4 regions of the Tumebacillus algifaecis genome follow, and region 3 is predicted to be linked to each of the others. Evidence: predicted binding sites of a transcription regulator. Region 3 holds the regulator's gene; each other region holds the start of a gene.
What was found. Region 3 encodes LexA, which represses DNA repair genes until DNA is damaged. Its sites were predicted from a motif close to CGAACATATGTTCG; they were not measured.
Positions count from the first base shown of each region.

Region 1: ruvC (crossover junction endodeoxyribonuclease RuvC) is a predicted target of LexA. The motif match lies at 4,186-4,199, and genes of this name have one in related genera.
Region 2: CIG75_RS11610 (YhjD family protein) is a predicted target of LexA. The motif match lies at 3,901-3,914, and genes of this name have one in related genera.
Region 4: CIG75_RS07385 (YolD-like family protein) is a predicted target of LexA. The motif match lies at 3,761-3,774, and genes of this name have one in related genera.

Region 1 is NZ_CP022657.1:1,363,625-1,371,148, reverse strand. It holds gene CIG75_RS06330 (anti-sigma factor domain-containing protein) at 1-1,130, opposite strand, end outside; gene sigI (RNA polymerase sigma factor SigI) at 1,171-1,914, opposite strand; gene ruvB (Holliday junction branch migration DNA helicase RuvB) at 2,005-3,000, opposite strand; gene ruvA (Holliday junction branch migration protein RuvA) at 3,014-3,640, opposite strand; gene ruvC (crossover junction endodeoxyribonuclease RuvC) at 3,637-4,140, opposite strand; gene CIG75_RS06305 (phosphotransferase) at 4,654-5,625, opposite strand; gene CIG75_RS20610 (LysM peptidoglycan-binding domain-containing protein) at 5,665-6,780, opposite strand; gene CIG75_RS06295 (Crp/Fnr family transcriptional regulator) at 6,997-7,524, opposite strand, start outside.
Region 2 is NZ_CP022657.1:2,808,726-2,816,249, forward strand. It holds gene CIG75_RS11590 (competence/damage-inducible protein A) at 1-1,141, opposite strand, end outside; gene pgsA (CDP-diacylglycerol--glycerol-3-phosphate 3-phosphatidyltransferase) at 1,227-1,805, opposite strand; gene rimO (30S ribosomal protein S12 methylthiotransferase RimO) at 1,806-3,152, opposite strand; gene CIG75_RS11605 (YajQ family cyclic di-GMP-binding protein) at 3,276-3,767, opposite strand; gene CIG75_RS11610 (YhjD family protein) at 3,945-4,304, shown strand; gene CIG75_RS11615 (hypothetical protein) at 4,304-4,675, shown strand; gene CIG75_RS11620 (helix-turn-helix domain-containing protein) at 4,704-5,516, opposite strand; gene CIG75_RS11625 (DUF3388 domain-containing protein) at 5,551-6,333, opposite strand; gene CIG75_RS11630 (type 1 periplasmic-binding domain-containing protein) at 6,346-7,368, opposite strand.
Region 3 is NZ_CP022657.1:2,273,093-2,280,616, reverse strand. It holds gene CIG75_RS10110 (AfsR/SARP family transcriptional regulator) at 1-127, opposite strand, end outside; gene CIG75_RS10105 (class I adenylate-forming enzyme family protein) at 258-1,757, opposite strand; gene fabG (3-oxoacyl-ACP reductase FabG) at 1,757-2,497, opposite strand; gene lexA (transcriptional repressor LexA) at 2,737-3,360, shown strand; gene glnA (type I glutamate--ammonia ligase) at 3,458-4,792, opposite strand; gene CIG75_RS10085 (MerR family transcriptional regulator) at 4,849-5,274, opposite strand; gene CIG75_RS10080 (methionine gamma-lyase family protein) at 5,457-6,716, opposite strand; gene CIG75_RS10075 (ATP-binding cassette domain-containing protein) at 6,758-7,465, opposite strand.
Region 4 is NZ_CP022657.1:1,687,423-1,694,946, reverse strand. It holds gene CIG75_RS07405 (hypothetical protein) at 121-381, opposite strand; gene CIG75_RS07400 (DUF72 domain-containing protein) at 403-1,275, opposite strand; gene gabT (4-aminobutyrate--2-oxoglutarate transaminase) at 1,555-2,913, shown strand; gene CIG75_RS07390 (DUF2225 domain-containing protein) at 2,957-3,628, opposite strand; gene CIG75_RS07385 (YolD-like family protein) at 3,831-4,145, shown strand; gene CIG75_RS20655 (hypothetical protein) at 4,258-4,437, opposite strand; gene CIG75_RS20650 (hypothetical protein) at 4,745-4,900, opposite strand; gene CIG75_RS07380 (sulfite oxidase-like oxidoreductase) at 5,076-5,759, opposite strand; gene CIG75_RS07375 (ABC transporter ATP-binding protein) at 5,746-7,524, opposite strand, start outside.

The DNA.
Region 1 (7,524 bases), 910 kb from region 3:
GTATTCCAACCTTTTTGTTTGTCGTCCCCCTTCTCGTTGGAGGACTTTTTCGGCTGGGCCTTGCTATTGTTGCCATCGTGCTTAGCGGACTTGTCAGACTGGGAAGACTTTTGATCCTTGCCATTCTTGTCATCCTGCTTCATTTTGTTTTTGTTGTCCTCTTTTTTCTGCAGCCCGGGTGGTGTTTTCTTGTCTTGCTCGCGATGGTTCATGTTGCTCGGCACGATGCGTTGCTCGACCGTCGGCTCCTTTTGATTTACTTTCTTTTCTGCCATTTCGCGATGCCAAGCGTCCAGTTGCTTGCCACCCTTGAGATCATGCAGCATTTCGGCTAACTCTTTACCGCGCTTGTTGATCACTTTGGAGACCGACTCGGTTTTGAACTCATCAATGGCAACCTCAAGACCGCTTTGCATCGCTGCCAGATACAACGCATATTTGCCGGGAGACAAGCCGGCTTCTTGGGCCGCATCGCGCACTTCCTTGGACACGACTAGCCCCTCTACGGAGACTTCAGCACCGGTGTTTTGCGCCATCGACTGCACTTTGGCAACCAATTCACTCTCCACTTTGACTAGGTCGAGATCCGCTTTCATTTCCTCTTCCGCTACAGCCGGAGATGCAGTGATGATCACATCCGTCTTCTCGTCGAGGTATCCTTTGGTGTGCGCAACAGCGGCCAGTTTTCCAACTGCCTCATCGACCGACATCCCTTTTAATGTCAGTCCTGCCAACACCAAATCTCCCTCGTCGTTCAGCGACGTTGCCGTGACCACCTGTTTGTGATTGTCAATCGAAAGTTCGATACTCGGATTGATGTCAACCGTCACGTACGCATACGCAATCGGCTCCGAAAAAAGTACAGTGCTGGACCAAACACTAACGGCAAGCAGCACCGACGCTGCGACCACACCGACCTTCTTCAAAGTGGTGTTGAAGGTTTTTTTGTACCAAGGGAGCGGTGCGGCTTTGATAGGACTCCGCTTTTGATGGATCACCTCGTTAGGCACATCAACTTCCTGACCGATGGTCATTCCATCCACCCAAGGTATCTTCAAAAACGTTGCGTCTTTGGTCATCACAACGACCATTCCATCTGCTACTTGCATGACAATCCCTTTGTTCTGCATCAACGGCCCCCCTTTCGAAAGAAAATCATCTCCACCGCAGTTATATGATATAGTCTTGCAGCATTTCGAAATCGCCGATCAGGATCAAGGAGACCGCGATAATATATTTTCGTTGGCGTTCGATCGTCTTGCGGCTGACGCTGACATGTTTCATCAGCGCTTTGAGCGGCAAGGATTTTTTCGCCATCAGATAGTCGCAAAACTCCTGTTGTGAAGCGATCACTTTTGCAACTTCCATCGCATTTTCACGCGCATCCTGATGTTTCGGCGATAGATCGACCAACTCTTCCATCGAGATGTCAAACTGCATCAACAACTCCGTAAAATGCAGAATCTCATGTCGCCTGGCATCGCTTTCCACCTGCTTTTGATGCTCTTCGACAGACTTTTGCACTTCGACGTAGTTGATCACATTCTCTTCTTCATCTTCCACCTCGAATTCGGAGAAAGGCAGGTCGCGCTGCTTCGACTGCTTGGAGCGATAATAGTCGATCAAACGTCGCTTGATCACAGTGTCAGCAAAGCCAAGAAAACTGGTGCCGCGATTTAAATCATATCGTTCGATCGCTTCGTTAAAAGCGGAAAGCGCAATGCTAAACTCATCGTCTTGCCCACGGCGAATGTACCGTCCCGTTGCTTGGGAGGCGCTCTTCGCAACGAAAGGAATATACTCTCGCAACAGTTGATTTCGTGCCTCTTCATTCCCGCTGCGTGCCTTCATCAACAACTGATTGAGATCTGATGTCTCCTCCGATTTCTTGCGTCGGAACGGTAAGAGTCCCACCCATTCCACCTCGCTTGCTATAGGATTCGTACACCCAGGTCGTATTATGGGGCATCAAACGAGAGTCGTGTAAATATTTTTGTCGGACTATCAATCCGGACAGGTCAAACCAAAATGATGGTACCCGTGCGGCGTGACAATTCTCCCTCTAGGTGTACGTTGGATAAACCCGATCTGCAACAGATAGGGCTCGTAAACGTCTTCAATCGTATCCGGTTCTTCGCCGATTGTAGCCGAAATCGTGTCGAGTCCGACTGGACCGCCGCCAAATTTTTCAATGATCGTCAACAATAGTTTGTGGTCAACCTCATCGAGTCCCTTGTTGTCAACTTGAATCAACTTCAACGCATGATCTGCCAGGTCGGCCGTGATCACACCGTCCCCTTGCACCATCGCAAAGTCGCGCACCCGCTTGAGCAGTCGATTGGCAATCCGCGGGGTGCCCCGCGAACGCATGGCCATCTCCGCCGCGCCGTCTGGCACGATCGGCACGCCCAATATCTCGGCGGTGCGGACGATGATCTTTTGTAAATCCTCAAGATCATAATATTCTAAATGGCAGACTACACCGAAGCGATCGCGCAATGGCAAGGACAGCATGCCAGCACGCGTGGTCGCTCCAACCAAAGTGAACGGCGGGAGATCAAGCCTCACTGAACGCGCTGCCGGCCCTTTGCCGATGATGATGTCGAGCGCAAAATCTTCCATCGCCGGATAGAGTACCTCTTCCACACTTTTGTTCAAGCGATGGATTTCGTCGATGAACAGCACGTCGCCTTCCTGCAAATTGGTCAATAGCGCCGCCAGATCGCCCGGTCGTTCGATGGCCGGGCCCGAGGTGACGCGGACATTGACACCAAGTTCATTGGCGATGATGTTGGAAAGCGTCGTCTTGCCAAGCCCGGGGGGGCCGTACAGCAGTACATGATCGAGCGCTTCCCGGCGCATCTTCGCCGCTTCGATATATACTTTCATGTTGTCGCGCACCTTGCGCTGCCCGATCATCTCGTGCAAATAGCGTGGGCGCAGCGTCTCTTGTTCGCTGTCTTCTTGCAGAGGTTGAGATGTCACGAACCGATCTTCCACGAAATACCTCTCCTTATTGGCGCATCATTTGCTTCAGAGCGAGCTTGATCAGGCTTTCAATGGGAACACCTTCTGATATCTCTTCCGCAAGGCTTCGGACAACCTCATGCGCTTCTTTTTCAGTATAGCCGAGACTGGTCAGCGCTTCATGCAACTCTGCTCCTAGTCCCTTGGATACAGGCGCCGCTTTGCTAGTCCCTTTTCCTGTAGCCAACGCAGGCGTCGGCAACAGCACAGCCAGATCGTCAAGCTTCTCTTTCAGATCCAAGATCAGCCGTTGAGCCGTCTTTTTACCGATCCCGGGCAGTTTGGTGAGAAAATTGACATCCTCCGAGCGAACGGCGAACACAAATTGGTCCGGAGTACCTGCCCCAAGGATCGCGAGTGCGACTTTCGGCCCAATTCCGTTTACGTTGTTGAGGCGGGTAAACAATTCTTTCTCCTCTTTTGTGCGAAACCCATATAAAAGATGGGCATCTTCTCGAACATGATGGTGAGTGAACAGGCGCAAATTCTCGCCTTCATTCACTTGGTAGGCGGTCGTGCCGGTCACGAACACGCGATAGCCGACACCGTTAACGTTGATCACCAGATGGTCAAGTTCTGCATAGGCGACTGTGCCTTCAACAAATGCGATCACTGCTTCAACTTCCTTTCCGCAAGGCTTTGCAGCGGAGCGGTATGCGCATGGGTGATCGCGATCGCCAGCCCATCTGCCGCATCGTCAGGCTTGGGAATCTTCGCGAGTCCAAGCAGCATGCGCACCATCTCCTGAATCTGTTTCTTCTCCGCTTTTCCGTAGCCGACGACAGACTGCTTGACTTGCATCGGGGTATATTCTGCGACTGCAAGACCCGCCTCCCGAGCAGCGAGCAATACCACGCCGCGCGCTTGGGCCACATCGAGCGCAGTCGTAACGCTCTTCGCAAAGAAAATCTGTTCAACCGCCATCGCATCTGGCTTGTGCCTCGCGATGATTTCGCGTATCGCACCGTAAATCTCGACCAGGCGATCGGGGATCGGTGTGTTCGGTTTAGTCTCCACGCACCCATATTCAACAGGCTTCAATCGATTGCCAATCAAATCGACCACGCCGTATCCGGTTCGCCCGTATCCTGGGTCGATTCCAAGTATCCGCATGTTGGCAATGCCTCCTTAGTCGTTCGGTAGGAACGTATTCGATGCCGAACATACATTTCCTTTTTAACATAGAACAACACAGAAAGCTATGGCAGTATCAGGTAGACATAATGTGATTTTGCGAAAAGATGACCCGCTCTGTGGAACTCGATTTTTTCCAATAAAAAAATGCTTCCACCAGGTAAATTGAGTATAACAGAGGGGGAATTCACTATGCGTTATCTTTGAAGATGGAGCTTTTCCTATAATTTCTTACAAAAAAAGTTCTAATTTCTCTGAAACCTTTTACATCCCTATTCCGTCTATTTATATGAAAACAATTTTCCTGAAAGGGGCGATGGTGTCTTGGTTGCTGAAGTGATCGCGCTTGTACTGTTGGTAGGTACTGTAGGATTTGGACTGACGATGATCGCGTCGGTCGAAGATGAAAATGTTGGAGATGACTCAGACCAGGTCACCAACGTACAATAGATCGCAAGAAGAAAAGGCACAGCATTAAATCGCTGTGCCTTTTTATTTTCCCTTAAACTCTTTATACCGCTTCTCTTCCTGTAGGGCCGCCCATTCCAAACGTGGCAGTAGCGCTTTGCGATTTCCAGTTTTACCATAATCATACCACTCTCGAATCACCAGTGACGGATAGGACATCAGGGCCTCAAGAACGCGTCTGTTATCCTCGCACAAAGGATAGGTACGATCATACGCTTCGACCATCTCTTGAAACAGTCCCGTTTCATGTCCGTTCAAGTAGAGCGCATGGTTGAGCAACTGGTAGAGATCATGCACGCGCACGTCGAGCCCCGCGAGATCGAAGTCGATCAGAGCGGCCGACTTTTCCTGCCAGATAAAATTATGCGGTGCCGGATCACGGTGGCAAAAGGCGCCACTGCGATTGTCCCGCTCCAACGCTTGCAAAAATCGAGGACCTTGCAACTCCCGCACCGCCTGCTTCGCCCGTTCCGCAAACGGCCGCCACAGCTCACCCAATGCACCGATGCGATAGGTCGCTTCTTGAGCGCGCTCCAAACGATGGCGGTACTTTTCCCATAGTGGCGGTACGCGCAGAGAGGAGGTCTTCTCAACCAGTTTTGCCGTGGGGACGCGGTGCAAAGCGCCAAGCGACACAGCCGCAGCCTTGCGTTCCTTGGGATCATACATCGACAAATGCCGTCCCGAAAGCCAAGGCTGCAACGTCCACAGCCCTCCTCGGTCACTGATGTACATGTTCTGCTCTTTCGTTTTCAAATAGGGGGCGATCTCCACACCGGCACAGACGACCGCATCCAAAGCGACTCCGATCGCATCCAGACGCTTTTTCATTCCTTCGCCTTCATAACGCTTGAGAATCATCGCTCCGCCGCTGGTGCGAAGGCCCGTCACTGTGCGAAGTTTGACCGCTTGCATAAACGTGAGCCCGTAGGCCCGCTCAAGCTTGCTGAGCAGGTTGTCTGTCAGCAGAGTCCCAAGCGACTCCCCCCTTTCCATACAAAAGGGAAGCCGGTCGGGCTTCCCTTGCTATAAATTTTATTCGTCCTCGCGATAGAACGTCTTCGGCATCATGCCCATCCCGCCGCCGTGCGCCATCTGCATGTGCTGGTGGTACAGCATCGTGTCGTGGTGAACGTTCCCATACAGATGAAGCTGAGGATGGATGAAATGATGTTTGTGTCCACCGCATTTGCAGACGTGATGTTTCGTTTTTTTATGGCAGCATTTTTTGTGCTTTTTATGCTTTTTCTTATGGGAAACCGGGATGTACATCAGCATCATCGGGTGGTGCTGTACAGGCTGCGGCATCATTTGCATTTGTTGCACTTGCACGTTTTCTTCATGCGGTGCGTAGTTCATGTGCGGTGCGTACTGAATGTTCATCTCAATCGGGGAAACCATTTGCGGCGGATGTACCACCGGGGGGTGCACGATCGGTTGTTCCACAGGCGCCATCTCCTTTGGTAAAGTCAGTTGTTCTTTGGGCATCAGCGGCGGTTGAAAGATCGGAGCGGTCAATTGCTCCTTGGGCATCAGCGGCGGTTGAACGATCGGAGCGGTCAGTTGCTCCTTGGGCATCAGCGGCGGTTGAACGATTGGAGCGGTCAGCTGCTCCTTGCTCATCGGAGATGAGTGGCCCGGGTTGTTACCATATTTGGGCTTGAGTCCCGCAGACGGGATATTCAAAACTTGACCGACATAGATCGAATCCGCATTTGGAACTTGCGGGTTGGCCGCTTTTAGTTGGTCAAGTGTGACCCCAACTTGCTTGGCGATCTTAAACATGCTGTCGCCTTGTTTGACAACATACTTCCACAAGCCATCCCATTTCGGGACGGACGGGTACGCAGGTGCGGGGCCTCCGGTTCCGACGTTAATCGGAGCATGACTGGGCGAAACGTGTGTGCCCGGCCCTTCTACTTCCTTCTTCGGCTCCTGAGCAGACGGGACCGTGCTGCTGCCCGGCCCTTCACCTTCGATTGGCATCGGGGTTCCTGGTCCCCCATCTGGGAGTTTGACCACCATGCCGACCTCCAGTTGGTCGGGGTTGGCAATCTGCGGGTTCGCAGCGATCAACTCGTCAAGCGTGAGACCATGCAGCTTTGAAATTTTCCAGAGGGAGTCTCCCTTTTGGACGGTGTGTACCTTCAAACCGGTCGCCCTCCTTAGTCATATGTCACTGGCAGTATATGCGCCTGCTCCTCATGTGTCCTTGTTCATCGAAAATTGGGCGGGGCCAACCAGCGCCCTCAGCGAGAGAAAAAAGAACGCGTTGCGCCTGACGATTTCGAAACCAAATCGGTCATCAAAAACTTCTCTGCGCGAATCTTTTCATAAGAAAAGCGCCCGTTTCCGGACGCCCTGCGATCAGTCTTTCAAAAACAGTTGCAACTTCTTTGCATCATACACGGTGATCTCGCCGCGCACGACGTCTAAGATCTGCGCCTTTTTCAACTGGCTCATCATACGATTGACCCCTTCTCGCGTCGAGCCGATCATCTTGGCCAACTCCTGATGCGACAGGTTGAGATCGAGCACCGTCCCCTTTGTCGTCACTCGCCCGTATTCTTCGATCAATCGTTGCAACGTAGAGATCAGCGCCCCCCATTTATCCTGCAGCGCCAGATCGCGCATCTGCGCCTGCGTCTGCAGCAGTCGCTCCCCGAGCAGCCGGATGATTGCGATCGACAAGTCTGGATTCTGCCGAACGAGATGCTCCAATTCGACATGTGGGATCTGCCAGACCTCCGAATCTTCAATAGCCTGTGCGGTCGCTGGATAGGGGTGTTCCAAAAACAGCATCGCCGCGCCGATCGGCTCACCGTCTTGACGGATGTAGACGATCATTTCTTTGCCCTCCGCTGTTGACTTGGTCAGCCGCACTTTGCCCGAGCG
Region 2 (7,524 bases), 540 kb from region 3:
CGTTAGGACCTGCCACCGCGAGATAGACCAGCCCGACCGGCTTCTCCTCACTGCCACCGCCAGGACCTGCGATCCCCGTCACCGATACGGCCCAGTCGGTGCCCGTCAGTTTGCGCACACCTTCGGCCATCTGCACAGCGCACTCGGCCGAAACGGCACCATGCGTTTGCAGTACCTCCGCTTCGACACCTAAAACGCTTTGCTTCACCGAGTTATGATAGGAAACTACACTGCCTAAGTAATAGTCAGAGCTCCCCGGCAAGTCGGTGATCATCTTGCCGATCAGACCGCCTGTGCAACTTTCAGCCGTAGAGAAGGTCTGCCCTAGCTCTTGCAGCAACTGACCGACCTTCACTTCCAGCGATTCCTCGTCGATGCCGTAGATAAACTCGCCGACGCGCTCGCGAATCGACCGTTCTAGCGGTGCGATCAACGCCTGAGCTTCCGCTTCAGTAGAGGCGCTGGCGGTCAAACGAATCTTGACTTCGCCTTCTGAAGCATACGGAGCCACAGTCGGATTGGTCTGCTGTTGGATGATGTCGCGAATCTTCAGCTCCATCGTCGATTCGCCAATGCCAAACAGTCGCAAAAAGCGGGAGGCGAAGACCAGCTCATTCGTCCCTTGCAGGCGCTTTAAGATCGTCTGCACCTGCTCCTCATACATAGGGCGCATCTCGGTCGGAGGGCCTGGCAGCAGGAAGAAGTGCACACCATGCTGCTCCAGATACATACCGGGAGCAGTTCCGCGCGGATTGTGCAACACTTCGGCCCCGTCGATCACCATCGCCTGCTTGGTGTTGTTTTCAGGCATCTCAAGTCCACGATATGTATAAAAGCTGCGGATATATTCTACTATTTCGTTTGACAAATTCAGACTTCTTCCGACAAATGAAGCGACCACTTCCCGCGTCAAATCGTCTTCGGTCGGTCCCAAGCCCCCGGTCAGAATCACCACGTTAGCTCCACGATCGATCGCCGTTTGTAACGCTTGTTTGGCACGGTCGAAGTTGTCACCGACCACCGTATGATGGTACACTCCAACGCCGATTTCGGCCAAGCGTTGCGACAGATACTGCGCGTTGGTATTGGCAATCTGCCCCATCAAAAGTTCGGTGCCGACAGCAAGAATCTCTGCTCTCATCTCGTTTCAGTCCTTCCGTTTCCCGAATGATAAAGAAAACAAGTAGCCAAGGGAAAAGCTCCACTCGGCTACCGATACAAACCCATCATTCTTGAATCGCTTGTTTGTTCTTTACAAAATAGTCGATGCCTGACCAGACGGTGATCACAACCATCGCCCAGACCATCCACAGATCAAACCGGATGTCGATCGTGGAGAACGGAAAGTTGTTAAGGATCAGCGCGACGATCGCGATGATCTGGAGTGTCGTCTTCCACTTCGCAAGCTTCGATGCGGCGATCACAGTCCCATTGGCAGCAGCGACCAGACGAAGACCGGTCACGGCAAACTCGCGGGAGATGATGATGATCGCCACCCACGCGTCGAGACGTCCCAAGTCCACCAAGGAGATCAGCACAGCCGACACCAAAAGTTTGTCGGCGAGCGGATCGAGAAACTTACCAAAGTCGGTAATCATCTTGCGACTCCGAGCTATGTAGCCATCCAGCCCGTCCGTTATTGCCGCGATGATAAAAATCAACGCGGCAATGAGATCGGACCAGTTGGCTTGGTGACCGAATAACGTAAGTTTCCCAAGATCGAGACGCACCAAGAGAAAGAACATGACGATCGGTACCAATGAAATCCTGACTAATGTGATGCGGTTAGCCAGATTGAATTTCAATTAGACCGCCTCCCCCGAGAGGTCAAAATCGTACGCATGAGTGATGCGAACTTGAACCATATCGCCCACTTGAGCATCGCTGTTTGCAACAAATACAAGGCCGTCAATATCCTTCGCATCGAACTGCGTACGCCCCACGCGAATTGTTTCGTCTTCTTCATCATACTTCTCAATCAGCACGTCGAGAACGTGACCAACATGTCGCGCCTGACGTTCTGCTGCCACTTCGCGCGCCACTTCCATCAAGATGTTCGAACGGCGGTCTTTGACATCTTCAGACACCTGTTCGCCAAACTCTGCCGATGGTGTGCCTTCTTCCGGCGAATAGGTAAACACGCCGATATGATCAAAGGCCAGTTCGCGTGCGAAGTTGCACAGATTTTCAAAGTCTTCCTCCGTCTCCCCTGGGAAACCGACGATAAACGAAGTGCGAAGCGCCACGTTCGGCACGCGCTCACGGATCTTTTGCACCAATTTCTTGACACCTGCTTGGTGACCTGGACGCTGCATCGCTTTCAAAATGTGATTCTCAGAGTGTTGAAGCGGCATATCGATGTATTTCGCCACTTTGTCAAGGCGAGCCATCGCATCGATCACTTCATCGGTGAAGAATCCCGGATACGCGTAATGCAGTCGAATCCATTCCAACCCTTCTACATCGTTCAGGGCGGCGAGTAATTCGGCCAAACGGCGTTTTTTGTAGATATCGATACCGTAGTCGGTCGAGTCTTGTGCGATCAGAACGATCTCCTTCACACCTTGTGCCACCAGCATTTCCGCTTCGCTGACGATCGACTCGATCGGACGGGAGCGGAATTTGCCGCGCATCTTTGGAATGATGCAGAACGTGCAGGCGTGGTTGCATCCTTCAGCAATCTTGATATAAGCAGAGGAACCGCCCGTCGTGTGTACGCGCGGAGTCGTTTCATCGTAGAGATAGATTGGGTTCTCCGCGGAGAAATAGCGCGGACGATTGCCGGTCTGTGACTCTTCGATCAATTCGTCGATGCGAATCAGATCCTGGGTGCCGACAATTCCGTCGATCTCCGGAATCTCTGTCATCAGTTCATCTTGGTAGCGCTGTGCCATGCATCCAGCGACCAGAACTGATTTTACATGATGTGTTTCTTTCAACTGCGCCATGGTGAGAATGGTCTCGACCGATTCAGCCTTGGCATTATCAATAAAGCCGCAAGTATTGACTACAACGACGTCAGCCTCATCCGGAGAGTCGACGATTTCATACTCCTTGCCTTTGACAATGCCCATCATCACTTCTGAATCTACAAGATTTTTTTCACAACCGAGCGTCACGAAATGTACTTTTTGTATGGTTTTTTGTGTCATATTGCCTGTCCTCCAAAGCCAAAGCAAAGCTTGGCAATCTGCCCTTCAGTATAAACGAATGAAGTATACGTGTCAAAAGTAAAGGAAGAAGACTCCGCCTCGGGCAGAGTCTTCCTGAAAACGTTAACGGTAGTTGTTAAACTGCAAATCGACCGGTACGTCCGCACCTTTGAGCAGTTGGATGACTTGTTGCAGATCATCACGGTTCTTACCAGAGACACGAACGGCGTCGCCTTGAACGGACGCTTGCACTTTGATCTTCGAATCTTTGATGATCTTGACGATCTTCTTCGCATTCTCCTGATCGATGCCCTGCTTGATCTTGACCGTCTGCCTGACGGTGCCCGCCGCAGCCGGCTCGACCTTGCGATAGTCAAGCGACTTTAGCGAGATGCCGCGCTTGATGATTTTGCTCTCCAAAATGTCGATGACGCTTCTCAACTTGCCTTCATCATCAGACGCGAGGAGGATCTCCTCTTCCTTCAGTTCGATCGAGCTTTTGCTGCCTTTAAAGTCAAAGCGGGAGATCATCTCCTTGCTCGCTTGGTTGACTGCGTTGTCCAATTCTTGCATATCCACTTTCGACACGACGTCAAAAGATGCGTCCTTCGCCATCTGAAAAACCTCCTGTCAACAACTATGTATCTCAACAAGTATAACACAAAGCGTCAAACGATTAGCGCCAAAAAATCCCAAACAGTAAAATTTGCGTTCGTACTTTTAAAATGTCGAACGTGGTGTTAGAATACGAACATACATTCTCAAGAACGTATGTTCTGAAAAAGGAGGTGCGTGGCCACGTCTCGTGGATTTGACCCACTTTCCACGGTCAAGGAGGTTCTGACCCTGCACTTGCTCAGACAGCAGCTCGAAGCGGACATCAAGCTGCTCAGCAACATCCCCCTTCATCTGGGGGCTGCCTATATCGAGCAGTTGGAGGCTATACACGCCATGCTGCTCCAGCAAGTCGGCGCTGCCAAGCGCGAACTCAAACGACATGGTGTGCGGGTGATCGCACAAGAAAAAAACAGTATGGACTTTCACATCACCTATGTGGAGAAGGGATATGAGGTCCGGCACTGTTTTCTGCTGGCGACGTTAAGCGCGGAAGGTCGGGCGCGATTTCTGAATGATTTTTGGAGCGGGAGGTGATGGATGTGCAGAGTCACGAAGACTTGCGACTCGCCCGCGCACTCGATCAATTGAGCGTATATTTTTACGCCATCCGAGTGCCGTTCACAGTTGCAGATCTGTACAGGAAAGCGTACGGAGAGGTATGGGAGGAAATGCCGGGGGCGTTATGGTTAGAGTTTTTGTCGGAGGACCCGTATGTACGATTAGGACGGGACGAATTTTACTCGCTGATGACAATCTTTGAAACGCTCCATCGAGCGGGACTTGTCAAACTGTTGGACGTGATCGCCGCAGAGACAGAGCGGTTGGGGATCGACATGGGCGTCATGAAACCTGGACACTACATCGGCCGCCCGTCGAAACATAACGACGAGCAAAATGATTCCTGATGCGCCGACCCCCACCACTACTGCCTGTTTACGACTTCAGGTTGAACAGGAATGTGTAGCCGCGCAAAAGCGGTTCGACCTGCACCTGCTGTTCATTGATCTTGACCGTGATGAACTTGGATTTCCCCGTCAGCAACGCGATCGACTGATTCGCTTTCCACGTGCGGGTCTCTCCTTTTTTGACGATGCCCGACTCCAGCACCTTGCCGTCCGCTTTGATTTCCAACCAGCAGTCATCGAGTGCTGCAAGCTCCATCGTCATGTCCTTAGCACCTGTGACCTGATAGGTGGTCAGATTGTTTTCCTTTTGCACTTGCTGTACGACCGTTGTCGGCTTGGGCGGCTCCGGTGTTTCCTGTCCTTCCGGTTTGACAGTCGTGTCTGGCGTCTGTGTGATCCCTTGTGGAGGTTCTGTCGATTGAGTCACCGGTTCCTTGCCGACCTCTTGCTGATCTTTGTTCACCCAGACAGCATAGACTGTGGTCAGAACTACCAGAATACCGACAACAATCGCCACCTGCGGCAACAAACGGGTGTTGAACGAAGAGGCTTTGCCTAAATTTTTGTCCGTATGGGTGACCCGCACCGCTTCCAACTGTGTGTCCGCTTTGTCTGCAGCCATCCCATGCGCTTCGAGCAGTTCCTGACCGTCGATCTCCAGGAAATCACAATAGCTCTTGATAAAACCGCGAGCATAGACAACACCAGGTAACGCCGACAAATCGCCCGACTCGATCGCTTCCAGATAGCGGGTGCGGATCTTGGTCGCCTGTTGGACATCATCCAATTTGTAACCTTTTTCTTCGCGAATTCGTTTCAGTTCAGAACCGAGTTCCTCCACATTGATCCCTCCTTCGAGACTATGCCGCTTTTCGTTAACTGATATCGAAGGATGAAAATCCGGTTTGGATCATTTGGTAGGAGATCTCTTCCTCCGGCGAATTGCGAAGCTCGATGATCCGATCAAAATGTTCCCAACCAAATTCTGTCTCCCGAACGAAGATATCAGGGTGTTCGATCACCTTGGGGGCAGGTAAACGCATGATCTCCCGCACCAGCGAATGGTGCTGCTCATTGGAGCGCAGCGTAGACACGATACCATCAACGAGGTAGACCATGTTGTCGGTCGCCATCTCGTCCTCTTCCAAGCGATAGCGAATCGTTTGGCGCAAGAGCGTCGATGACACGAACGACCATCGCTTATTCGCATAGACGCTGGCCGCTACGATCGATTCGGTTTTGCCAACGCGTGGCATGCCCCTGATGCCGATCACCTGATTGCCTTCTTTTTTTAGTAATTCCCCCAAAAAGTCCACAAGAATTCCAAGTTGTGCCCTTGTAAATTTGTACGTTTTGACATTCTCGTTCGATTCGCGCTCGATAAACATCCCGTGGCGCAAGGCCAGACGGTCGATCAATGTCGGTTGGCGCAGGGCCGTGACGGTGATATTTTCCACCTTGCGCAACATCGAGCGCAAGGCTGAGATCTTTTGGCGGTCATCCGTCTGCAAGAGAAAACCGCGGTTTTTGTTTTCGACACCGTTTACAGTCAGGATGTTGATCGACAGCATCCCGAGCAGTGAGGCGATATCACCGAGCAGACCCGGTCTGTCCTTATGGATGTGATATTCCAGATACCAATCCTCCACATCATTCATCCCCTTTGGCGGTCAATCGGCGCGGTTTCCTTGCCGTACCGCCGCAATGTATTGTTCTGGGTTCAACGAGCCTGCGCCGATCTGTTCTTCGATCAGCTCAAGTCGCACATCGATCTGCCCGTTTGCAAAAGCGGCTGGCGTAAGGACTTGAAAGGTTCGTTTTCCCGTCAATGTGACGTTCTGCTGACCTGTCCAACTTCCGGATACCAGCAGTTTTGCTTCTTGGCGCAGTGCTGCCTCGTACAGCGAAGCGGGCTGTGCGATGACACGATCTTGAAGCGGTACGGCCGTAGCTCGCTCGTCGGTGCGGATCAGCACCTGATTGCTCGCTTTCAATCGCTCCCACGCCCGATCGGACGGTGGATCGAGCAACACCATGGAGAGACCGCTCAGTTTGGATGTGCCAGGGTTTTGTTGCCCAACCTCCCCCTGCCCTGTCGTCGTACCTTCAAGTGCAGAGATCGTGACTTGTTGCGGCACATCGTTGCGCCCTGCATAGTGGTGCCCTGCAAGAATCATCTGCCAGTCCGCATCGTCTGCACTGCGCGGTTCTTTGACCAGCACTGTAAACGGTGCATTCGAAGTGCGATTGGCTTCAGCAGCGAGGAAACCAGCTAGAAAAAGCAGTTTCTTGCGATCGTGGATCAAGTGACGGACATTGCTCAGCTTCGGTTCGGCGGTGTCACCAAGCAGAGAGAAACGCAGTTCAGGATGCTTAGCAGCCAATTCCCCAATCTGAGGGGTATCAGCAGCAGCTACGACCAGATCAAGTCCAGGGTACTCCGTTACTTGCGACAACGCGTTCGCGTCTGTCGAGTAGACCACTGCGGAGGACAACCCGTTCTCACTGGCCACTTCGCTTACCAATTGTTCAACGCTGTGCTTCTCTTCTTCATTTTCGGCGGTGGAGACGAAAGACATCGACCATTTGATCGAACTTGGCTCCATATTTTCAAAAGTTGGTTTATAACAACCGCTGACGAACACAGCGGTCAGACAGCCTGCTGCAATGAGTTTGCGGATTCCTTGTTTCATCTGTAAATTGAACGCTCCTGCCTGTTGATTGCCTAAGATGCAAAAGACGGTACTCCCTGCTAGTATAACACAGAGTCATCAAAAGCTTCGAGTCGCAACACAGCTTTGTGAATTTTTCCAGATGTATCCCACTTCGCTCGCGGGCATGCTGTAGAA
Region 3 (7,524 bases):
GCACCAGCGTCACCGGATAATCGGCCACTTGAATCAACAGCTCGTCCAACCGTTTCCTGCGCAAACATTGAATTTTGACACGAGGCGGCACCAATTTGGTAGTAAGCATTAGCGGCTGTGAATTCATAAGCGTCCTCCTTCGTGCAAATACTTCCTGAATTTTCTTAACTAAATCCCCAGACCTATTTCGTGTCCCGAACTGACAATCCCTGCCGCAGAAAAAATGCACCTGCGCACAGGTGCATCCTCTTCCTTCGTTATGCAGTTGCAAAGCAAAGCGCAGTCAGTTGCTTTTTATCGATTTTTCCAACTGGCGTCATCGGCAGTTGATCGAGGAAGACATACGACTTCGGCACTTTATACCGAGCCAAGTGTTCCGTACCGTACAATTTGAGTTCGTCTGCAGTTAAGGTGGTACCGCCCTGCAAGACGATCACCGCCGTCACGACCTCTCCCCATTTGGGATGCGGGACACCGATGACCACCACTTCCTTGACAGCCGGATGCGCAGCAAGAATGTGTTCGATTTCCAAAGGGTACACATTTTCCCCGCCTGTGATGATCATTTCCTTCTTGCGGCCGACGATATAATGATACCCGTCCGCATCGCGCCGTCCGAGATCGCCCGTGTGCAACCAGCCGTCTTGCAACGCTTCGTCCGTAGCTTGTTGGTTGTTCCAATAACCGGAGAACACGTGCTGCCCTCGAATCAATAGCTCACCCGTTTCCCCTGGAGCTACATCTTGTCCCAAACCATCGACCAGCCGCACCTCGTTGTGCAACATCGGCAAGCCGACACTGCCGATTTTTACTTGGGCGAGATCAGGATGGATGTAAAAATTGTTCGGGCCCGCTTCGGTCAACCCGTAGCCTTCTTTGAATTGCAAACCTTTCGCCCGGTACGCCTCATAGATGTGGAGCGGACAAGGCGCACCGCCTGAGAGAAACGTATGCATCGTCGCGGACTTATAATCCGAAAATTCGGTAGATTCTATCAACATGTGGTGCATGGTCGGGACGAACAGCGCGATCGTGCACCTTTCGCTTTCCAACACTTGAAGCACCGTAGGTGGATCAAACTGGTCACCGATCACCGCCGTGCCGCCCATGTATAACACTGGCATCAGCAGCGCATTCAGCCCGCCTGTGTGAAACATCGGCAGGTAGACCGGAGTCACTTCTTGCTCGGTCAAGCCCCAAGACGCCACCGTATTGATCGAGTTCCAAAGCACCGCTCGATGTGACAGCACGACTCCTTTTGCTTGACCTGTCGTGCCACCTGTATAGATGATCGCCCACGCCGCTTCCGCATCCACTTCTGTCGGTCGATACGTCTGTGCCCCCTGTTCGACCACCGTCTGGTATTCATCCTGTGCCAGAATCAGCGGCACCAAGCCGCTCAGCCTCTCCCCCGCTGCTGCAAAGCGATCATAGCAGACCAGCAACTTCGGCGTACAATCTGCCAGCACATAGGTCAGTTCCGCATGTGAAAAGCGGTAGTTGAGCGGGACGAAGACAGCGCCCGTCTTGCCTGCCGCAAACAGCAGTTCGAGATAGGAGGCTGAGTTGGGAGCCAACAGCGCAATCCGGTCACCAGGCCCGATACCCTGTTGTTGCATCCAACTGGCCAGTCGGTTCACACGAAGGTGCAACTCCGCATAGGTGAGGCGCAGGCCCGTACCCGCCTCGACCACCGCCGTCTTGGCGGGAGTGAGACGGGCGCGGCCTTCCAGCCATGGAAACCGCGCCGTCCCCATCAGAAGCTCAAGCCTCCATCGACAGCAAGCACCGCGCCGTTAATAAAGCTCGCTTCATCGGAGGCCAGGAACAGATAGGCATTCGCGATGTCGCGCGGCTGACCGAGGCGGCGCAAAGGGGTCTGTTGCTTCATCACATCAAGCACTTTATCCGGAACCTTATCGGTCATGTTGGTGGTGACAAAGCCCGGTGCGACCGCGTTGACGCGCACGCCTTTCGGACCGAGTTCTTTGGCCCACGTCTTGGTCATGCCGACCACCCCTGCCTTGGTTGCAGAGTAGTTGGTCTGACCGACATTGCCGTACTGAGCGACGACCGAGGCCGCATTGAGGATGACCCCGCTACCTTGTGCCATCATCACTTTAGCAGCCGCTTGGGTGCAAAGAAAAACGCCAGTCAGATTGATCGCGATCACCTGATCCCACTGCGCTTGCTCCAGTTTGACCAAAAAACCGTCGCGGGTGATGCCAGCATTGTTGACGAGAATGTCCACACGGCCAAAATGTTCAACAGCAGCCGCTACGACCTGCTCCGCATCATGGGACGACGACACGTCCGCTTTTATAAAATGAGCCTCTGCGCCAAGTCCGCGCAGCTCTTTAACGACAGCCAATCCGTTTGCTTCATCAAAATCGGCGATGATCAGCTTTGCCCCCTGTTGCGCGAACAAGAGTGCTGTCTCCTTGCCGATCCCGTTTGCTCCGCCTGTGATGATCGCTGATTTGTCCTGTAACCGCATTGATCGATCCCTCCATCATGTACACGTTCTAATGACACGTTCTGTTAATGAAAATTATACCACGCATTGTTACAGGGCAGTTGCAAGGGTCAAAACTCAGCCAAGGGTGAGCAAAATAAGAACTTACGTTTGTATCCGCTACCAACCTGTGGTATAATTTCATCAACAATGAATTGGCGAACATATTTTCCCATCATCATATAGTGCTCATACCATGTAGTTGAGGAGTGTTTCTTGCAATGATCAAGCTGTCCAAGCGGCAACAGGAAATCATGGAGTTTATCAAAAGAGAAGTCAAAGACAAAGGGTATCCCCCATCGGTTCGTGAAATCGGTGAAGCGGTCGGACTGGCCTCCAGTTCCACCGTGCACGGTCACCTCGCCCGCTTGGAGCAGAAGGGCCTGATCCGCCGTGACCCGACCAAGCCACGCGCCATCGAGGTGCTTGACGAGGACCAAGCGACCGACTCCCGTTTTGAATATTCGACCGTGATGGCCCCGATCGTTGGCCGTGTAACGGCAGGCTTGCCGATCACCGCGATCGAAAACGTGGAAGACTACTTCCCGTTGCCAACTCGCTTTGTTGGTGACAGCAATGTATTCCTCCTGAACGTCGTCGGTGAATCGATGATCGATGCAGGGATCTACGACGGCGACCTCGTCATCGTCCGCCAGCAAGCTACCGCACACAACGGTGAAATTGTCGTCGCCATGACGGAGGACGATGAAGCGACCGTCAAGCGCTTCTACCGCGAAGCTGATCATATCCGCTTACAGCCGGAGAACCCGACCATGGAAGCGATGCACTACCGCAACGTCACGATCCTCGGCAAAGTGGTCGGCGTGTTTCGCGGAATTATGTAAACCTACTATCCTTCCGCCCGCTTTGGGCGGTTTTTTTATTTGTCGATCATCCAACACAATCAAAAAAACCTGCCCACAAGGGCAGGTTTTTTACTTCTTAGTACATGGTCAAGTATTGGTTGCGCTCCCATTCGGTGACGGTTGTGCGGAACATATCCCATTCGATTTGCTTCGCTTCGACAAAATGTGTGACGACATGTTCGCCAAGAGCGCCGACCATGATTTCGTCAGCCAGCAGTTCGTCGATCGCCTCTTTCAGCGAAGCCGGCAAGGAGTGGATGCCATTTTCCAAACGCTCTTCTTCGTTCATGACATAGATGTTGCGGTTGACCGGATCGGCCAGCGGCAGATCGCGACGAATGCCATCCAGACCTGCTTGCAACAGCGCTGCCAGTACGAGGTACGGGTTGCACGCCGGGTCGGGGTTGCGGACTTCAATCCGAGTGGACAGACCGCGGGATGCCGGGATGCGAACGAGCGGCGAGCGGTTTTTTGCAGACCATGCGATGTAGCACGGCGCTTCATAGCCCGGAACGAGTCGCTTGTAGGAGTTGACCGTCGGGTTGGTGATCGCTGCAAAACCGCGCGCATGCAACAACACCCCGGCCAAGAAGTGTTTCGCAGTTTCGGACAAACCGAGTTCATCGCTTTCATCGTAGAAGGAATTGGTGTTCCCTTGGAACAACGACAGGTGGCAATGCATCCCCGAGCCGTTGATACCAAAGATCGGCTTCGGCATGAAGGTCGCATGCAGGCCATGTTTGCGGGCGATCGTTTTGACTACCAGTTTGAAGGTCATGATGTTGTCAGCCGCGGTGACAGCATCCGTATATTTGAAGTCGATCTCATGCTGACCGACTGCAACTTCATGGTGAGAGGCTTCGATCTCAAAGCCCATCTCTTCGAGCGTCAGCACGATTTCACGGCGGCAGTTTTCACCGAGATCCACCGGTGCGAGGTCGAAGTAACCGCCTTGGTCGTTAACCTCGGTGGTGATATTCCCTTGACCGTCGAGCTTGAAGAGGAAGAATTCCGGCTCCGGACCGACGTTCATCGTATCAAAGCCCAGCGCTTTTGCATCTTCCAGCGCGCGCTTGAGCGTGGAACGCGGGTCGCCTTGGAACGGCGTGCCGTCCGGCATGTAGATGTCGCAGATCAGGCGAGCAACTTTGTAACCTTTTTCCGTTTCCCACGGAAAGATCAGCCAGGTGTTGAGATCCGGGTAGAGGTACATATCGGACTCTTCGATGCGAACAAAGCCATCAATTGAGGAGCCATCGAACATCATCTTGTTATCCAACGCTTTCTCAAGCTGGGAGACCGGGATTTCGACGTTCTTGATCACGCCGAGCAAATCGGTAAATTGCAGTCGGATGTAACGCACATTCTCTTCTTTGGCCATGCGTTTGATGTCTTCTACTGTGTAGCTCATTTCTGGTTCTCCTCCTCAGGCTCCATCCTCATGCGGGATGAATGCTCTATGTTTATTTAATGGAAAAACCGCGATAGGTCGCCAGCGTTGAACGGGTTGTTACCCGGCATCGCCGGACGGCGCAGCATTTCCTTTTTCAACATGTCGCGCAGTTCACGATCTGATAGATCTCGTTTCACATCCTGTGCGATCTGCTGCACCTGTTCTTTTGGCGTAGCAGGCAACAGATCGGAAGCGGTCTTGGCAGGTCCAAGCACCGTCTTGATCCCGGCAATGTTCAGCCCTTGGTCGATCAGCCGCTTGATCTCAAGCAAGCGTTCCACGTCATTGAAGGAAAACAATCGCTGATTTCCATCTGTACGTGCTGGCCGGACCAAACTGTGCTGTTCATAGTAGCGGATCTGTCGGGCGGTCAGGTCGGTCAGCTTCTGGACGATGCCAATCGGGAATAGGGCGAGATTGCGTCTGATTTCGTCGTTCATTCACATCAACGCCTCTCCTTTGATAGCCTTATTATATGTCGTGTCAGGTATAGGTGTCAATGCATGTAAGGAAAGTTGACATGAAAATTTTTGAGATCCTGGCAACAGACAAAAGACCATGTCGGAAAGGGAGGCCCCTCCCCCATAACATGGTCTTTTCATCCACTTCCTATGTCAGCTTTTTACAACAAGCCTTTTTCTTTCAGACCAGCCACTGCCGATAACACGGCTACTTTGGCGTGGGCGTACGTTAAGCCACCTTGGAGGTAGCCGATAAACGGTTCACGGATTGGACCGTCAGCCGACAGCTCGATCGATGAGCCTTGAATAAACGCACCCGCTGCCATGATCACTTCGTCAGCGTATCCAGGCATCGCCCAAGGTACCGGCTGGACATGGGAATCGACAGGTGCTGCCGCCTGGATCGACTGACAAAATGAAATGAGTCTCTCCCGCGACCCAAGCTGTACCGCTTGGATGATGTCGGTGCGCGGCGCCGTTGAAGCGGGATGTGTGATCAGCCCGAGCTCCTCAAACAGCCCAGCAGCAAATACCGCCCCTTTCAGCGCCTCCCCCACAACGTTCGGGGCGAGGAAGAAGCCTTGGAACAGCGTGCGATTCGTGCCGAGCATCGCCCCTTGCTCCGCCCCGATGCCCGGTGCGGTCAAGCGGCACGCGGCACGGTGTACCAAATCGGCACGCCCCGCCACATAACCACCGCTATGTGCGAGACCACCGCCCGGATTTTTGATCAACGAACCGACGATCAGATCGACGCCCACTTCGGTCGGCTCTTGACGCTCGGTGAACTCGCCATAGCAGTTATCGACAAAGACGATCACATCCGGCTTGATCTTCTTGACAAAGCGCACCATCTCACCGATCTGTTCCACCGAAAACGAGGAGCGCCACGAATAGCCAGCCGAGCGCTGAATGCCGATCATCTTCGTGTTCGACTTGATCTTGTTGGCTACAAGGTCAAAATCGACTTTGCCGTCCAAAAGCGGCACGGAGTCGAAGGAAACACCGAACTCCTTCAACGACCCTTCCCCATCTTCACCGCGCACGCCGATCACTTCTTCGAGCGTATCGTACGGTTTACCTGTGATGTACAGCAGTTCATCACCTGGACGCAGGACACCGTATAGCGCCAGCGCGATCGCATGCGTTCCCGAAACGATATGAGGTCGCACCAGCGCAGATTCTGCGCCAAACGCCTTGGCATAGACGCGTTCCAATGTTTCACGGCCTGCGTCGTTGTGACCATACCCGGTCGAAGAAGCAAAATGAAAATCACTCACCTGTTCCTCTTGGAACGCTTGCAACAGTTTGGCCTGGTTATAGACGACCGTTTCGTCGATCAGGCGAAACTGCGCAGCCAATTTCTGTTCAATCTTGGCGGTCAGTTGCACCCAAGTCGGATTCTGTAAAAGTTGTAGCAAGGACAAAATACGTCTCTCCCATCTATGAAACATACTTTCCACTATACCATAAAAAATCGCTGTAAATCGCCGATCCGTTGCACCGCACCGCTCTCACCGATCTGTCCTTCCTTGATCACCACCACCTGCTCATCTCCCAGCGGATCAATCTGCTCGATCTGATGGGTGCTCACGATCACGACCGCATGGTAGGACAGCTTTTGCAACTGCTGACGAAAGTACAACGTCTCTTGCAGATCGAGCCCTTCAAACGGCTCGTCCAAGATGCAAAGCCTTGGATAATGGATCATGGCTTGCACCAGACCTACTTTTTGCAACTCGCCGCCAGAAAGCTTGCTCAGCTTTCGCCTGCTCTGCTCGGTCAAACGCGCTCCAGCGATCATCTCTTCCACGCGCGCTTTGACTCGCGCGCGTGGAATGCCTTTGTGAATCGCAGCGTTGGTTAAAAACTGCGCCACCGTCATCTCCGGGTAACCTGTGAACTCCTGGGGCAGATAACTGGTCACGCGGCGCACCTCTTCGATCGACAGCAACCTGCGATACGTCCCTTGCTGAGGGTGTTTGACCAGTTGCGTATACAGTAGCTCACCTGAACTTGGCACGACCCCTGTCGTCAGCAGTTTCAACAGCGAACTCTTCCCGGCTCCATTTCGGCCGATCACATAGGTCAGTCCGCTGGAAAATGTATACTCGATGTTTTTCAAGATCGTCAGCGGACCTTGCTGATACCCGACATCTTTCACTGTCACCCTCATGCTCAAGCGGTTTGCACCGCCCGTCGTTTCCAGAGATAGAACAGTCCGAACAA
Region 4 (7,524 bases), 590 kb from region 3:
AATCAGGAATCGTGAATCCTGATTGATTTGGTCAAGATTATTATAGTCATGGGAAGAGAGGAATGTCAAGACTTCTCCAATCCATTTTCCAGTTTGTCAATAGCTAATTGAGAAGGATTTTCAATTATTTTCTTTGTCAGATTTGCGGTTGTCGATGATCACAGGTGCGGCCACAACCGGGGCCTGTCCTGTGCGATTTTCATAGCGCATCAACTTCTCCACCGCCGGCTCAGCCAGCAAATCGATCTCACGCTGAATCTTGCGCGCCAGATCGAACCGCCCTTCGCTTTCTAAAAACTTGCCGACCTCCCACAGGTCATTGTAACGCTCAATCTCCTCGCGCCCCAACAGTCCGCGCACTTGTACACTGATCGGTCTCATCGTCCCAATCCCACCTTTTCCTTAACTAAAATCCTCCGCCGACGAGAACAGATCGAGCTGGTCGGTACTCAGCGGCGCTCGCTCGACTTCCTGTCCGAGCAGTTCCATCATATCAAACGCGTTTTGCACCGCATAGTTAGAAAAGTTGTTGTTCATCAACAGATGTACGCGCTGTGCCTTTCCTTTCAACTCCGCAACCTGCGGCACCCACTCCGCTAGTTCTTCCTTGCGATAATGATAGCGAAAACGCTCGCCTGCATGTTTCGCATCCTTAATATACCACGTTTCCTCGTTGCGTCCGTGAAAGCGCACAAGAGCAAGCGATGACTCCGTAACTTCCACCACCGCGGGGATGCTGGCGTCGCCTACCTGCGGCTCATCGACGATCGTATTGACAATCTCCTCCCTGCGCAAAAACTGTAGCGTCTTTTCCCGCATCTCCCCGTCGAACCAAGAGCGATGCCGAAATTCAACAGCCACGGTCAAGTCGTGAAAAAAGTCTCGGCACCTGCGCAGATAATCAACATTTTCCCGATTCAGCACATACCACGGCGGCAATTGAAACAGGAGTGCTCCGAGCTTCCCCGCCTCGACCATCGGTTGAATCGCATGGCGGTACAGCGGAAACAGCTCCTGCCGTTGCTTGGGGTCGAGCGTTCGCTCATGGCCCGTCATGCCTTTATACGCCTTCATGTTGAAGGTAAAAGCCGACCCGGTCGTCGCAGCCCAGCGTTCCACATACTTCGGGTTGGGGATGGCATAAAAACTGGAATCCACTTCGACGAGTGGAAAATATTTCGCATAGTATTCCAACCGTTCATTCGGTTTCACTTTCTTCGGATAGAAATCTTCATGGTCGCCCCAGGCACACGTCCCGCATAAAACTTGCCTCATTTGGGTTCCACCTCCAAAACAGTTCCCTGACTTCTACTTCTACTTCTACTTCTACTTCTACTTCTACTTCTACTTCTACTTCTACTTCTACTTCTATTCTGAGTAAAGTACACGGTTATCTGTAAGTAAATCCCTTCAGTTGGTCAATTGATTAGATTCACTTGACATATTTAGATTTCAGATATAAGAATAGTGTGTAGACTTTGAACAATCTAACTTTACCTACATTTAATTCAATCAGTTCATTAACCAATCAGAGGTATCAAAGGAGGACATGTCGTGAAGCATATTCAACTGGTCACTGAACTTCCGGGCCCTCGCTCGCAAGATCTTTTACAACGGATGGAAACTTCTGTCGCCAAAGCCAAAGTAGACCGCACGTTGATACCCACCATCATCAAAGAAGCCACTGGGGCGCTGATCACAGATATCGATGGCAACACATTTATCGATCTGGCCGGCGGTGTTGGTGTCTTAAATGTGGGCCACAGCCATCCGCTCGTCGTGGATGCGATCCGCGAAGCCGCGTTGAATTTCACACACACCGACTTGACGGTGGTGCCTTACGAATCCTATATCCTTCTTGCCGAAAAATTATGCAACCGCGCCCCCGGTTCCGACCCGAAAAAAGCTTGCTTCCTCAATTCAGGAGCAGAAGCGGTTGAAAGCGCGGTTAAAATTGCACGCAAAGCAACAGGTCGCCGCGGGATTATCTGTTTTGAAGGTGCTTTTCATGGCCGCACATTGATGGCGCTGTCCTTGACCAGCAAAGTCAAACCTTACAAAGAAGGCATGGGCCCGTTCGCACCTGACGTATTCCGCGTGCCCTTCCCTTATTCCTACCGCTGGCCAGGCTTCCCGAATGACGAAGCGGTCTGCAGCGCTGCGTTTGAACAATTCAAACGCGCCTTCACCACTCAAGTAGCACCATCAGAAACAGCAGCGGTCATCCTCGAACCGATCCAAGGTGAGGCTGGCTTTATCGTGCCACCGCCAGGCTTTTTGCAATTGGTTCAAGACTTCTGCCGCGAACATGGCATCCTGCTGATCGCCGATGAAGTGCAAACTGGCTTTGGCCGCACTGGCGAATTTTTCGCCTCCGACCACTTTGGCATCGAACCTGACCTGATCACCGTCGGCAAATCGATCGCCGCAGGTCTTCCGCTCTCCGGCGTGATCGGACGCGCGGAGTTGATGGACGCAGCGGGCGACGGTGCTGTTGGTGGCACGTATGTCGGCAACCCGGTCGCTTGCTCGGCAGCCCTCGCCGTACTCGACATTTACGACCAAGAAAACTTGGGCGACCGCGCCGTGCAGATCGGCCATCAGTTGCAGCAACGCCTGCAAAAACTCGCTACCAATTCACCTTTGGTCGGCGAAATTCGCGGCGTTGGCGCGATGACCGCTTTTGAGCTGGTACGCGATCACGAGACACGTGAACCTGCGACCGATGAAACGGCCGCCATCATTCAAAAATGCCTGCAACGCGGTGTCATCATCTTTAAAGCTGGCTTGTACGGCAATGTCATTCGATTCCTGCTCCCGCTCGTGATCACACCTGAGCAACTGGACGAAGCGCTTGACGTCATCGAACAGGCGGTGATGGAAGTCACGGCCGAGATGTACACAACGCGATAGATGCATAAAAGGAGACACCCCTGCGGTGTCTCCTTTCTCGTCTTCAACTGGTCACCTGTTGCTTTTCTCGCATCAGCGCCCATTGGGTGCGAGCGAGCTTCACATACTTCGGCAGCGCTTGCTTGTCGCTGATTACCTGTTGAAAATATTTCACCGCTTCCTTCTGCTCGCTGAGTCTGCGGTGCAACTCGCCAAGCAGATAGATGATGCGCCCATCCGTATCGATCATCCGGTCGTATTCATAAGCATGCGTGTAAAAATGAAGTGCCTCACGCAAAAAACGCTGCTCCTGCGCCAGATCGTCCATCTCCCGGTACAGCCAAGCCACTTGTAGACAAAGCCCGCCGATGGTGCGCTCCGGCTCGCCCATAAATTGTGCGCAAAACAAGGCCAGCTTGAAGGAGACCAACGCCTGTTCGATCGAACGCATACCGCCGTACTCGCGAGACACCCAACGCGATCCGACTTGCTGACGGTAGAGCTCGCGTTTATAGGACGTGATCTTCGGCTTCGTTTTGTCCAAGAAAGCGTATCCACAGTCAGGACATACATTGATCGCATAGTAATTAGGATTCACGATGCTATAAGTTGCGTAAAAGTCACCTTCCACATGTAGCGCTTTAATCGCTTTGGACAGGACTTTTTTCGTAGTATAACCCTGCGAACATAGCGGGCACGTAATCTTCCGGTCATAGAAGGCATCTGTAAAATTCATGACTACTCACCCCACTCATGAAAAATTCAGGACTTATGTCCCTATAGTCTCATGAATGACACCGTTCGACAATATACTCTTCTCGTTGACGTGCGAAAGGATTTGTATTCGCTACAGGAATCGCGTATAATGAGAACAAACGTTCGTAAAAATAATCACACGTCTACTGTCACACTTTAAGTATAGGGAGCGATCGAATCGTATGAACCGTGGAAACAAGCTTTGGGAAGGTCACCGCATGATACTGCCTGAACACCGTGCCCGCCTCTTGGAACGAGAGACGGTGCCGTGCCAATTGCCGGTCATGACCGAAGACATGCAGGAAGAGATCGAATACCGGGTTCAGGAAGCGATGGTGCACCGCAAAGCACTGCGATTTGTCGTCGGTGAATCGGATGGCGAGCACACCGTAGAAGGTCGGGTTGTCGCCTACAAGCCGGATACGCGAAGCTTGCAGATCAGCAATGAATGGGGCAAGTTTCTGCTCCCGATCCAAAACATCGTACGCGTTTTCTAATCCATACCATATACAAAGCGGCCTGCCGACGATCGGCAGGCCGCGTTTTACCTTCTCTCTAAATGAGCGTTCGAACGGCAAGCCCCTACATCACAAGCAACGCCACCAACACCTACTGCCCCCAACTGACACAGAGCAGCTCCACCGCTTGCTGTTGCGCTTGCGGCCAGTAGCACCCTATCCTCTGGCATACAACAGCAGAAAGACCACCATCGCTCGTCCCACAGCTGTTCGGAATGTCACACTGGTCGATCGTACCGCTACCAAACACACGGTTTGGCACGATCGTCAAGTTTTTCCACCGTCCTTTTACGCACTTTCCCTCTCATGTTATACTAGCAGGGACAGTCTGTGAAAGGAGTAATCCCATATGAACCAAAAATTCGTCCGCACCGTATCTCTCGTTCTCGCCATCGCGATGGCCGTCTCGCTTCTCTACTCGATCACCTTTAGCCTGCTGTAAGGCAGTATGATAATAATGAGAAACGGCCTGCCCGCGAACATCGTGCAGGCTGTTTTGTTACCCAAAGCTAATCGGCTCATCCCAGCCGCACAACCATTCGTTGCTACACTCGATCAGAAGCTATTAGAATTAGAAGCTACTTATATAAAGCTGCGTACGAAAATCCGATCAACACACCAAATCCCACCGTATCGGAGACATGCGACCCAAACAAATTTAACAAGATCAGCAGGGTGATCGTAGCAATCCCCGACACGAGCAAGCCGAGCCCCACCTTTTGCTTGCTTTTCATCCGTCTCAGCCCCTCCTCAAAATCACTTCCACTTTCGTATGCCCACTCGCTTCGACTTTCATCACAAAATAGCAGGACTCGCCATTCAGAACTGATCCTGCCAACACAAAAAGACCCTGCCCCGATCGGGACAAGATCTTTCGCTAACTCTCGCCAGACAGACAGTCAGTTCAAGCTACTCCTGCTGCCCTTGCTGCGCTTTTTTCTGCTCATGCAGGCGAATCCGCCGCGCCACCTGCTCATAATACTGATCGGTGTTCTTTTCGCCGTACTCCCACTCCGGATCATCTCGGTAACGCTGTTCCAGCCACGGGTCGGCATACAGATGGTACCCGCGCTCCTCCCAGAAGCCCGGTACGTCATCGGCCACAAACTCAATCCCGCGCACCCATTTCGCGCTCTTCCAGAAATACAAGTGCGGCACGACCAAACGCAACGGCCAGCCGTGGTTGGGCGTCAACACTTCTCCATCATGCGAATGGGCAAACAGCACATCATCGAGCAACAGGTCGGCAAGTGGTAGATTGGTCTTCCAGCCCTCTTCGGCATGGATCACCACAAACTTCGCGTCCGGATGGACCTGGACAAGATTCATCACATCGCGAAACGCCACTCCATCCCACGTGTTATCCAGCCGCGACCAGGTTGTCACACAGTGAATATCTGACGTCGAACGGTAAGCAGGAAGCGCATTAAACTCTTCCCACGTCAGCACCCTTTCCTGATCCACAAGGCCAAAAATGCGAAATTCCCACGTATCCAAGTCGATTCGCGGCACCGTGCCCGCATGCAGTACCGGCCACTTTTCGGTCAAATACTGCCCTGGCGGCACTCGATCTTTGTTATCATTCGAATTCACCCTGTTTCACTCCTATTCGCACAGCTCTCCGTTTACCATCCAGCGCCAAGTCCCCATCGCCTTCAAACTGCTGCCGATACAAGCTGGCATACAAACCATTTTGCGCCAAGAGCTCCTCATGATACCCTGCTTCCACCAAACGCCCCTCTTCCAGCACCAGAATCTGATCTGCCGCTAGAATCGTGGACAGGCGGTGTGCGATCACCAGCGATGTCCGCGACCTTTGGCTCATCAACTCATCGAGCGCCATCTGAATCCCATGTTCCGAATGGGAATCGAGCGCCGACGTCGCTTCATCGAGAATCAAAATTTTCGGCCCTTTCAAAAGCACACGCGCGATGGCCATCCGCTGTTTCTCGCCGCCAGACAGCTTGTGCCCGCGCTCGCCGACCACCGTGTCATACCCTTCTGGCAACGACTGGATCAGCTCATGAATGTGTGCAGCTTTGGCGGCTGCGATCACTTCCTCATCGCTCGCATCCGGCTTGCCATAGCGGAGGTTGTCCCGAATCGAGGCATGGAACAAGAACGTCTCCTGTGTCACCATACCGATCTGCTCCCCGATCGACTTCAGCTCCAGGTCACGCAAGTCCTGCCCATCGAGCAGTACGCGGCCCTCTGTCGGATCATACAACCGCGGGATCAGATTGGACACTGTCGTCTTGCCCGACCCACTCGGTCCGACAAGCGCCACCACCTGACCGGGCTCAATCGTGAACGACAGGTCGCGAACCACATCTCGCTCCGCCTGATAGCGGAACGTCACGTGCTGAAAGTCGATGCGCCCCTGCACATCCTGTAGTTTGCGCGCATTTGGCTTTTCCTCAATCTCGAGGGGCAGATCCAAATACTCAAACAGCCGCTCAAACAGCGCGACCGAGCCCAAGATGTTGACCTGAATGTTCGCCAGCGCTGCCACTGGCCCGTACAGGCGATTCAGAAATGCTGTAAAGGCGATCACCGTGCCGAGCGTGATGTTCTCATCGATGACCAAATGCCCGCCATACCAGTAGATGATCGCTGGCCCCGCCGTCGAGATGATCCCGACAAACATAAAGAACCAGCGCCCGATCATGCTCTGCCTGATCTGCAGACGCATCAGTTCGCGATTGATCCCTGCAAATTTGCGAACTTCATCATCTTGCCGCACAAACGATTTGACCAAAAGCGCACCCGACACGGACAACGTCTCCTGCATTAGCGACGAAAGCTCGCTCATGCGCACCTGCGTCTGTTTTTTCGCATCATAGTTCAGTTTCCCCACCTTGCGCGTCGGCAAGATGAACAACGGGAGCAAGAGGATGGAAACCAGCGCCAAACGCCAGTCGAGCAGAAACATCGTGATCAGCGTCGTCACCGAAATCAACACGTTGTTCAGTGATTGGGCGATCGTATCGGTCACCACCTGTTGCAGCCCGTTCACATCGTTGTTGACCCGCGACATGATGTCCCCCGTCTTCGTCGAGGTAAAGAAGCGAATCGACATCCGATGCAGATGACCGTACATCTGGTTGCGTATGTCGAACATCACACCCTGCCCGATCCGCGTGTTGAGGTAGGTCTGCATCACACCGACCAATCCCTGCAAAATCGCTGCCGTCACCATCGAGACGGCCAGCAGGTTGAGCAGCCACAGGTCCCCATCTGGGATCGCCGTATCCACGATCCATTTGATAAACAACGGCTGTAGCAAGGCCAGTCCCGCCGCCACCAAAATGCAGGTGACCACCCAAATCAAAAACTTCCAGTACGGCAGAAAATACCG